2 regions of the Aciduricibacillus chroicocephali genome follow, and region 2 is predicted to be linked to the other one. Evidence: riboswitches for the same ligand, from Rfam matches in the RefSeq annotation. Region 2 holds a riboswitch; the other holds the start of a gene.
What was found. A riboswitch is a leader RNA that binds a small molecule or an ion and turns the genes downstream of it on or off. The one in region 2 is predicted to bind FMN.

Region 1 (4,844 bases), 1.2 Mb from region 2:
AGCTATGTAAACATGCCTAGCATCCCGCGCAGTAAAGTCGTTCTAACGAATATCCGGAAAAAATGAAGCGCCAAGCCTTAAATAGGCTTGGCGCTCTTTCTGTAACTGGACTATCTAAATCTAATAATGAGGACTTAACTAAATTGCTTCAGCAAATTAGCCATTTCGATTGCGGCTGTTGCAGATTCCCCGCCTTTATTACCGGCTTTTGTACCAGCACGTTCAATAGCCTGTTCAATCGTTTCAGTTGTTAGCACACCGAAGATGACAGGTGTTCCACTTGCAAGTGCTGCATTGGATGTCCCTTTAGCCGCTTCATTGCAAACATAGTCAAAGTGAGGTGTTGCCCCGCGGATAACTGTACCTAATACGATAACAGCATCATAGCGACCGCTATCAGCCATCTTTTTTGCGATAATAGGCAATTCAAATGCGCCTGGAACCCAGGCGACGTCAATGTTTTCTTCTTGTACACCATGTCGCTTCAAAGTATCTTCTGCACCTGAAAGCAGTCTGCTTGTAATGAAGTCATTGAACCTCGCTACGGCAATGCCGATTCTTAAGTCTGTCCCAACAAGATTTCCTTCAAAAGTTTTTCCCATATCTATTCTCCTCCTACAGGTTCGCCGCTCAGTATGCTGAGATGGCCTGTTGTTTTTTATAATTCACGAGTTCTTCTATTGTAACTAGCTTCAAGTCCCATTCAGACGCCAGCTTCATTAAATCAGGGAGTCTAGCCATGGAGCCGTCTTCCTTTATAATTTCACAAATAACCGCTGCTGGTGCTGCATTGCTTAATTTAGCAAAATCGACTGCGGCTTCCGTATGGCCTCGTCGTTCGAACACACCTTCGTCCTTGGCAATCAAAGGAAAAACATGTCCCGGACGTTTGAAATCTTCTGGCAAGCTTTGCGGATCAGCGAGTGCTCGAATCGTGAGTGCTCTCTCATCTGCACTGATGCCGGTCGTTGTACTTGCATGATCAACACTAATAGTAAAAGCTGTACCGAGCGGATCTGTACTGTTCTCAGTCATCATGGGCAGGTTCAGGTGTTTTGCGATCTGGCTATTGATAGCTGTGCATACGAGGCCTTTGCCATGAGTAATCATGAAATTAATCATCTGTCTGTCAATTCGGTCGGCAAGCGCAATGAAATCTCCTTCATTCTCTCGATTTGCATCATCCGCGACGATGATTGCTTTACCTTTTTGCAAATCAGCAATTGCTTCCTCAATCGTATTCATCTTCTACAGGCCTCCTTCAAGAAATCCGGCTGCGGCAAGATTTTGACGGGTAATCGTGCTATCTGATTCTTGAGAATGCTGTCGGTCAGTCATTTGCCAAACATGTTTTGCCAGCATGTCACATTCAATGTTGACGATATCACCTTTTCGTTTGCTTCCGAGCGTCGTTTCAGCCGCTGTATGAGGGATGATCGAGATGCTGAATGAATCAGGATCTACATGGAACAGGGTAAGGCTGATACCATCGACTGCAACCGAACCTTTTCGTAGAAAGTATTTCGCAAATCCATCTGGAATGGAAATATTGAATATAATGGCGTTTTCTAATGGTTGTTTATCGAGAATCTTAGCAGTGCCATCTACATGCCCTGAGACGAAGTGGCCGCCAAATCTACCATTCGCAGACATTGCGCGCTCAAGATTCACTTCTGAACCGGAAATAAGTTTTGCCAAATTCGTAGCATGATAGGTTTCCGGCATTATATCTGCCTTGAAAGACGCTTGATCAAATGCTGTAACGGTAAGACATACACCATTAATGGCGATGCTATCACCGAGAGAAATGTCCTCCATAATGCGCTTTGCTCCAATTTCAATTTCATAGGCGTGCGCTGAACGCTGTACAAGACGTCGCACAACACCTTTCTCTTCAATAATTCCTGTAAACAAAAGTATCCACTCCCTTATGTTGAAACTCAAAAAGCCCTTGAAGTCGGCTTCAAGGGCATAAGGGCAGAATATTTCAAAAGAATGAATGCTGAAAAACACAAACAAACCACAGAAAATAGTGATTTTTGCGTACGCAAACAAGCTTTTCAAATCCTTCTCCCATCCAGACTTTAACTGTCGGCTCCGGAATTGCACCAGATCCACCGCTTGGCATAAAGCCGCACGGGTCACGGACTAAGAAGCACATGGCTTCATCACCGCCGGTTGGGAATTACACCCGACCCCGAAGGAATAAACGTGTATGAAATTGTACATCTAAACCTTAAATGAATTGTTCAGAAATGTCAAATGCAATCATTCAGCCAAACCAGCCTCGTTTTTTGAAAATGACAATCATGACTACTGTAATAAACAGCATCGCAATCATGGCAATTGGATAGCCGTAATGCCAATGCAGTTCTGGCATATTTTCAAAATTCATGCCATAAATACCGGCTATGAAAGTTAGTGGCGCAAAAATAGAAGTGATAACAGTTAGTACTTGAATTACCTTATTCTGTTGATAAGAGTTAATTGAAATAAAGTTATCTCTTATGTCATTTGTAATTTCACGATTAGAATTTGTCATATCTGCCAACCGCAAAAGGTGATCATAGATATCCATGAAATATTCGCGCCGATCTTGTATGCCTTGTAATCTGTGGGAGTAAAGAATTCTGTAGAATAGATCACTCAAAGGGTTGATCGCATGCCGTAATTCAAGCAACTGATGACGCAATTCAAATAAACGCTCCAATAATTGATCCATTGGCTCTTCATTCGGGTTCTCTTCGACGAGGTTGATTTCATCCTCCAAATGGGCAAGTATAGGGAAATAATCATCAACAACATTGTCCATTATTTCATAAAAGACTTTGTAGGTATCCCATTGTCCGATATTCTTTAGCGCCTGCAGTTTTTTCCATGTTTCATTCACTTCTTCAAGGTCTTCATAATGGAAGGTGACGATATAATTCTCACCGAGGAAGAAGTCGATTTCATATTCGTTGTAGGCCTCGGGGCCAGGAAGATGGGTGACAAAGAAGGAGAAGTCGTCATAATAATCAAGCTTCGGACGCTGCATGCTGTAAACGCAGTCTTCAATGGCTAGCGGATGGAAGTGAAGAGAATTTCTCAATTCCTGTGTTTCAGCTTCACTCGGTGAATTGAAGTCAATCCAGCACCATTTGTAATCTTTAATGTTCAAGTTATGTATTGTTAAATTTTCAACTAAACAGTCATTACTGTCTATTGCTGCTATGCGAATCATTCGTTTTTCTCCTTGCTTGCATTTGTTTCTCACATGATAGCATGATTCTCGTATTGAATCATGAAAGGCCTCATGAAAAAGCATGAGGCCTCCGACGGACATGTCGCATTTCAGCTTCAGTTGCTTACATTGTCTACTATGGATTGGAGCTTGCTTGTGACAGAGTACTCCATTTATTGTTCCACAATGCGATTCAATTCAAACAGGGTGTCACTTTAGTTGATTCGTCGTATATTCTTAATCCGGTAATACTTCCTCTCTACGCTTGTGAGGGAACGGTTCATGCTTTTTGCGATATCTTCTAATGGTTTGTTGGATTTCATCTGTTCCAGCAGTTGCCGTTCTTCCTGGATCGTCCAAGGTTTATAGCGGGTTTCTTTCCGTTGCATGCGAAGTGGTTCAACCCAACCTGGCTCAGGCGGAAGGGCATGACGTTCAATTTTTGAAAAGTCTACTTTTTCTTTGTAATCATAAGCCCATTCCCAGAAATCGTTTGTATCAACGAAGTAAAATGTTTTCTCTCTTTTCGTCTTTCGTTTTTGGTAAGGCAGGCCATAACGATCAGCCCAATGTTTTACTGTATTTCTATCAACGTTGAGAAGACGAGCTAATTCTCCCATTGTCATGAGGCCGACCTGATCGCGTGTATTGGCAATTCCCATTCTTTTCATCTTCAGCTCCACACTAATGACAGTCCTATTCAGCTTTTTTGCGATAGAATCAATACGCGTCATTCCTGCTTGCTGTGCCAAGTATGCTTCTTCTTCCCTCGTCCAATTTCTCCGCAATGTCATTACCTCCCCATTGATGCCTGATATTGACCCATTCCCGGAATTGTCAAGAAGTATGCGCTTACAAGTAAAGACAAATAAAAAGATGCTGTCGTTAAATACGACAGCATCTTTTTCGGTTAACTGACATGACGTGAAGGCTCTGTTTTCAAGCTTTCGTCTTTCAAATTAAACTTTATAAGCAAATTATGCAGTGGTTTACGCGCGTACAGATATACGCTAATAGAGATGAACACTGAAGCGGAACCGAAACAGAAACCTGCAAGGACATCTGTAGGGAAATGAACACCAAGGTAAATACGGGTCGCCAGAATGAACCAAATAAAGCAGAACGCAACGAGACCGATTACAACTCGCTTCAAAACAGTTCTTGCCGCTAGGAAAAGAGCGAGAGCAATCATGCCATAGAATACTGTTGTGCCTGTTGCGTGACCGCTCGGGAAGCTTTCGCTAGTTTTTGAAACAAGTTGATGAAATTCAGGACGATCTCGATTAATTGCCGATTTTAGCAATTTAGTGGCAATTGCACCGCAAAATAGAATTGTACCGCCGAACCAAAGGCCGTCAGCGAATCGTTTTTTTATAAATAGCACAATCGCAATCACGATTGTAAGGGCGATGACAAGGCGCATATTGCCAAGTTCTGTCGCAACGAGAATAAAGGATGTTGTACCTGATGAAATATGTGACTGGATGGCATCAATCCAGTAAAGGTCAAAAGTCTTAACCCAGGCGGAATTCGTTACTACACCAAAACAGATGATGCAGAACAGAGCCAGGAAGACGAGGCCGATCAGCAATAGGGAATTTGATTGTTTTCTCATGTGCTT
Region 2 (4,844 bases):
ATTTAGACCATGAGTTATTATCGCCTCATACGAATCACCCGGCAGATGCCGCGACTTCAGAGACTGAAAATGAATTCAATCTCGGCATGGAGCGCTTCAGCGAAGAGCAGCTTAGGGATATCGATGATGCACTTGCCAAAATAGAGGATGGTACTTATGGTCTTAGTGAAAAATCCGGCAAACCCATTCCATTAGAGCGGCTTGAAGCATTACCTACCGCCAGAAATCTTGTAGAAGAAGAGACAGAATAAAAAACTCCAGCTTAAAGCTGGGGTTTTTTATTCTTAGTGGGCTTCTGTTGTTTTTTGTCTTATACTTCTATATTCTGGATGTAAGGCATCTATTTATGATAGCGCAAGACAAGCTGAGTACTTGATAATTCATACGGGTCAGCGAGATGCTAATCTTAGCAGGGGGCTGAACTTATGGTACAAATGAGATTTAATGAATTTGATCTTATCCAAAAGAATGAATTCATTAGTAACGCAATAGATAGAGCTGGCGTAGGTGTAGTCATTACTGATCCATCACAAGATGATAACCCAATTATTTATGTGAATAAAGGTTTTGAAGAACTTACCGGATATGAGGCTTCTGAGATATTGGGACTGAATTGCCGCTTTCTTCAACATGGTGAGGAAACCTTTGATAAACGACGTAAAATTCGAGAAGCTATAAACTCGGAAAAACTAATCAATCTTCCATTAAAAAACTATAAAAAAGACGGAACACCGTTTTGGAATGATTTGAATATCTACCCGGTTCGTTTAAAAGAAATGGACAAACTTTACTTCATCGGCATTCAAAAAGATGTAACGAAGCAAGTTGAAGCAGAACATGAAGTGAAACGTAATCTTGCTTCGATTCGCAAACTTTCTACACCAATCATACCGATTTCCGTAGAGGTTGCTGTCCTCCCGCTCATTGGGGAAATGAGTGAACAACGGCAACAGCAACTGATGGAAGACATCGGAACATATACAGAGCAGGAACAGAAGGATTTTATTATCCTCGACCTCTCCGGTATCAGCAAATTCGATGAACGCATTCACTGGACCATCCATTCGATCAGGAGCATGCTTAATCTTATGGGATGTGAGCTTATTTTGACGGGGATTACACCAAATCTCGCAATCGCGGGCAAAGATGGATTGCATGACTTAGGCATCATCTCCTCATTTTCAACAGTAGAGCGTGCCATCAAATTCCTGAACAGCAAAAAATAGATAAAAAGAGGGTCATCTCAGAAATTGAGATGACCCTCTTTTGCTAATTAAGATGCGAAGCCAGAACGTTTCTTATCAATCCAACTGCGCATTTTCACATAGAGTGGGACAAATAGAATACCGACGACAATACCTTTAAGAATGTTAAATGGCAACACACCTTTAAGTGCGAACGCCATTTTTTCGCTAGTCCCCATATTCCCCCAGCCCATGAAAATGGAATAAAGCGGCAGCATGACGAAATAATTCAATACTGTCATGCCAATCGCCATAACAACTGTTCCAACTACAAGACCGGATACAATCGTTTTGACACCTTTTTTGTACTTATGATAAACGATGGCAACCGGAACAGTAAACATGACTCCAGCAAGGAAGTTGGCAGCAACACCAATCGGATCGCTCGCTCCGGAAACCGCGAAATAAAGCAAGTTTTTAATACCGACAACAATAACACCAGCTAAAGGTGAAAACATGAATGCCGCAAGAACTGCAGGCACATCACTGAAGTCGATTTTTAGAAATGGCGGAAGCATCGGCAGCGGGAAGTTCAAGAAGAACAACAGCAGCGACACAGTGCCAAGCAATGCAAGAATAATAAGTTTTACCAGTTTTGATGTTGATTGTGTTCTATTCACAATCAATCCCTCCTTCATCTACATATCGATTGCATCCGTGATGAAGGAAATTACGGCCTGTTCCATATAAAAAGCCCCTGAAACTAAAATAGTTCCGGGGCTGGAATATCCATAGGAAATAAAGGCGCAAAAACGCACCCAGGCTTTCACATCTTCTCCCATCCAGACTATACTGTCGGTCCTGGAATCTCACCAGGTCAGCCACATGACATAAGCCAATGCAGCTCACGGACTCAAGAGCCTAAACGCTCTTTTACCGTCGGTCGGGAATTACACCCTGCCCCGAAGATGAATCGATATGTTGTTGTTATACCCATTATACATCGTTTTCCGATAATTGCAAATGGGCTGTTTGACTAGGATGGAATTAATCTTCCAGAGGATTGAGGCTCTCTGTGCCGTCAAGCGATTCAATCATTTTCACAAGAAGTACAATCTCTTCCTCAATGTCTTTAAAACTTGCTGTCTCAACAGGAGCATGCATGTAACGAAGCGGCAGTGAAACGAGTGCAATCGGTACCCCGCGTCCAGTAAGACGCATCCGGTCCGCATCTGTACCTGTCATCCGTGGAGTCAGCTCATACTGCAATTGCATATCCAATTCTTTGGCAGCTTTCTCAAGTAACTTATTAATTTTGTAATTGATCGGTGCTCCTTTAGCAAGCACTGGACCACCTTCCAGCCGGACATCGCCATGCTTATTCCGATTGACACCTGGGTAATCCGTTGCAAACGTAACATCACAAGCGAGTGCACAGGTTGGTTCAATACCGGCAGCCGCAAAGTACGCGCCCCCCATGTTCGTTTCCTCATTAACTGTACTTGCAGCATAGACGCCAACCTTTACGTCCTTTTTAGCCAATTGCTTCAGTACTTCAGCGACGATGAAGCAGCCCGTACGATTATCAAGCCCACGTCCCGCAATATATCGGTCCTGCAATATTTCCGGCTTCCGATCATATACAGCTAGATCCCCGATTTGAATCTTTTGATCCACTTCTTCTTTAGACTTGAATCCACAGTCAATGAATAAGTCACTTAGGTCAAAATCATCTTTCAATCCACCATGATGCTGGGCGTTAACACCAATAACACCATTGACTTCCCCATTGTATCCAAGGACGTTTACACGCATGCCTACAGCCGCTTTTGGATTAATGCCGCCCATTTTATCAGTATAAAGAAAACCATCTGAATCAATACGATTGATCACTAGAGCAATTTCGTCACAATGGCCCGCAAGCAATATTTTAAATTCAGCCTCTGGATTGAGAATTCCGATAACATTTCCAGCGTTGTCCGTGCGAACTTCATGTGCGAATTCCTTAACATAGTTCATCCACTTTTTCTGTATTCCCATTTCCATACTTGAGGGTGAAGGTGTTTCAAGCAATTCATTCAAAAAATCTCTGTTCATATCCATGTTTTGTCCTGCTCCTTTTTTTCGAACTCATTTCCATAATAGCGGATTCTCGCAAATCTTTCCCATGTTATGTATGCAGATGAAGGAATGCGGCAAAACTTTTTCACATAGAAATGAGGTGCTTCAGATGAAAAAGCTGTTTTTGAAACATGCCTTTTTGCGTGTACCGCTTTTTCTGCGGCTAATCATAGCAATTCCACTTGCCATGACCTTGTTTGGAGTACTAATCCATTTTATTGAGCCAGAAACATTCCCTACCGTGTTCACCGGTATATGGTGGACATTTGTTACAGCATCAACGGTTGGTTATGGTGATTATGTACCCGAAACATTTATCGGGAAACTTGCTGGAATTGTTCTGATTCTTTCCGGTGGTGGTCTAATCACCTTTTATATTACGAGCGTTTCAGCCGCTGCTGTGAGACATGGGAATCAGCTCACAGAGGGTAAAATTGCTTTTAAAGGACAACAACACTATATTTTTATCGGTTGGAACGAGCAGACGAGAGAAATTTTTCAAAAGATCAAAAAGAAAGAGCCGGATAAAGCTGTTGTAGTTATTGACAGAACGATGCATCGTTTCCCACTTGAAAGATATCCAATCCACTTTATCAGGGGAGATGCGAGTTTGGACAGAACGCTGGAACTCGCTTCTATACATACGGCCTCTTCTGTAATCATAACAGCAGATCCGGGGATGCCCCCAAGACAGGCGGATAATCATACGATCCTTGTTTCAATTGCCGTTCGTGGGAATAATGACCGAATCAGCATCATAGCAGAACTGTTGACTGACCAGCAGCTTGAGAATGCCAAACGGGCAGGTGTTACCGCTCTTGTCAGAACCGACCGTGTAATCAGCTCTCTGCTTTTTCATGAGCTATATAGCTGCAGGCAATCCACACCGTTCCGTAATACAATGCACCTTCTTGATAGCCAGCAGTTTCATCATGAGGCCATAGAAAGAAAATATATTGGCAAATCATATGCACAATTGCTTCCTATTTGGAAAGATAAAGACTTACTGCTTCTTGGCTATATAAGAGAAAGTTCGTATCATATGAACCCGCCAGCTCAAATTAAATTTAAAGAAAGTGACATATTAATTTCTTTGATACCTTTAAAGAATTAGTCTCTCCACTTCTCTCAAATGCTGCTTCCCCATCTCTTCATATGCAGATGGAATGTCAGCATCTGGATCGACCGGTGTTTGGAATTGATTGAAAGCTCCCTGCACTGCACCACTTGCAATGTCATTGTCAAGTCCAGCTTCGTATTTATGACCTAGCATGAATGGCTTTCCTATTCTGACATGAACTCCTGGTGTATCCAGTTCTCCTCTTACAGCGTAGAAAGGAATTCTGAGGAAATAATAGGCACCTCCAGCATCTGCGATTTTCAAATCAAACGTTCCCTGGTCATAATCCCAATTGGAACTGATTACGAAACCAGCAGGCTTTAACTTCGTTTCCAACTCATGCAGCGAAGCAAAATGATGTTCAATAGTTGAATCAATCGACAGCATATGCAACATCCTTTCTCGAAATATGTACATAT

Region 1: it holds a riboswitch for FMN, as region 2 does, so the genes downstream of both, ribE (riboflavin synthase) here and QR721_RS09475 (ECF transporter S component) in region 2, are expected to answer to the same signal.

Annotation. Positions count from the first base shown of each region.
Region 1 covers NZ_CP129113.1:291,658-296,501, forward strand. The annotation lists gene cypC (CYP152 family fatty-acid peroxygenase CypC) at 1-66, shown strand, start outside; gene ribH (6,7-dimethyl-8-ribityllumazine synthase) at 135-602, opposite strand; gene ribB (3,4-dihydroxy-2-butanone-4-phosphate synthase) at 631-1,245, opposite strand; gene ribE (riboflavin synthase) at 1,249-1,914, opposite strand; FMN riboswitch at 2,062-2,209, opposite strand; gene corA (magnesium/cobalt transporter CorA) at 2,273-3,223, opposite strand; gene QR721_RS01620 (MerR family transcriptional regulator) at 3,439-4,011, opposite strand; gene QR721_RS01625 (phosphatase PAP2 family protein) at 4,134-4,838, opposite strand.
Region 2 covers NZ_CP129113.1:1,808,398-1,813,241, forward strand. The annotation lists gene QR721_RS09465 (TraR/DksA family transcriptional regulator) at 1-251, shown strand, start outside; gene ytvA (YtvA family blue-light photoreceptor) at 426-1,226, shown strand; gene QR721_RS09475 (ECF transporter S component) at 1,274-1,867, opposite strand; FMN riboswitch at 2,011-2,158, opposite strand; gene QR721_RS09480 (M20/M25/M40 family metallo-hydrolase) at 2,232-3,287, opposite strand; gene QR721_RS09485 (potassium channel family protein) at 3,415-4,419, shown strand; gene QR721_RS09490 (YugN family protein) at 4,408-4,812, opposite strand.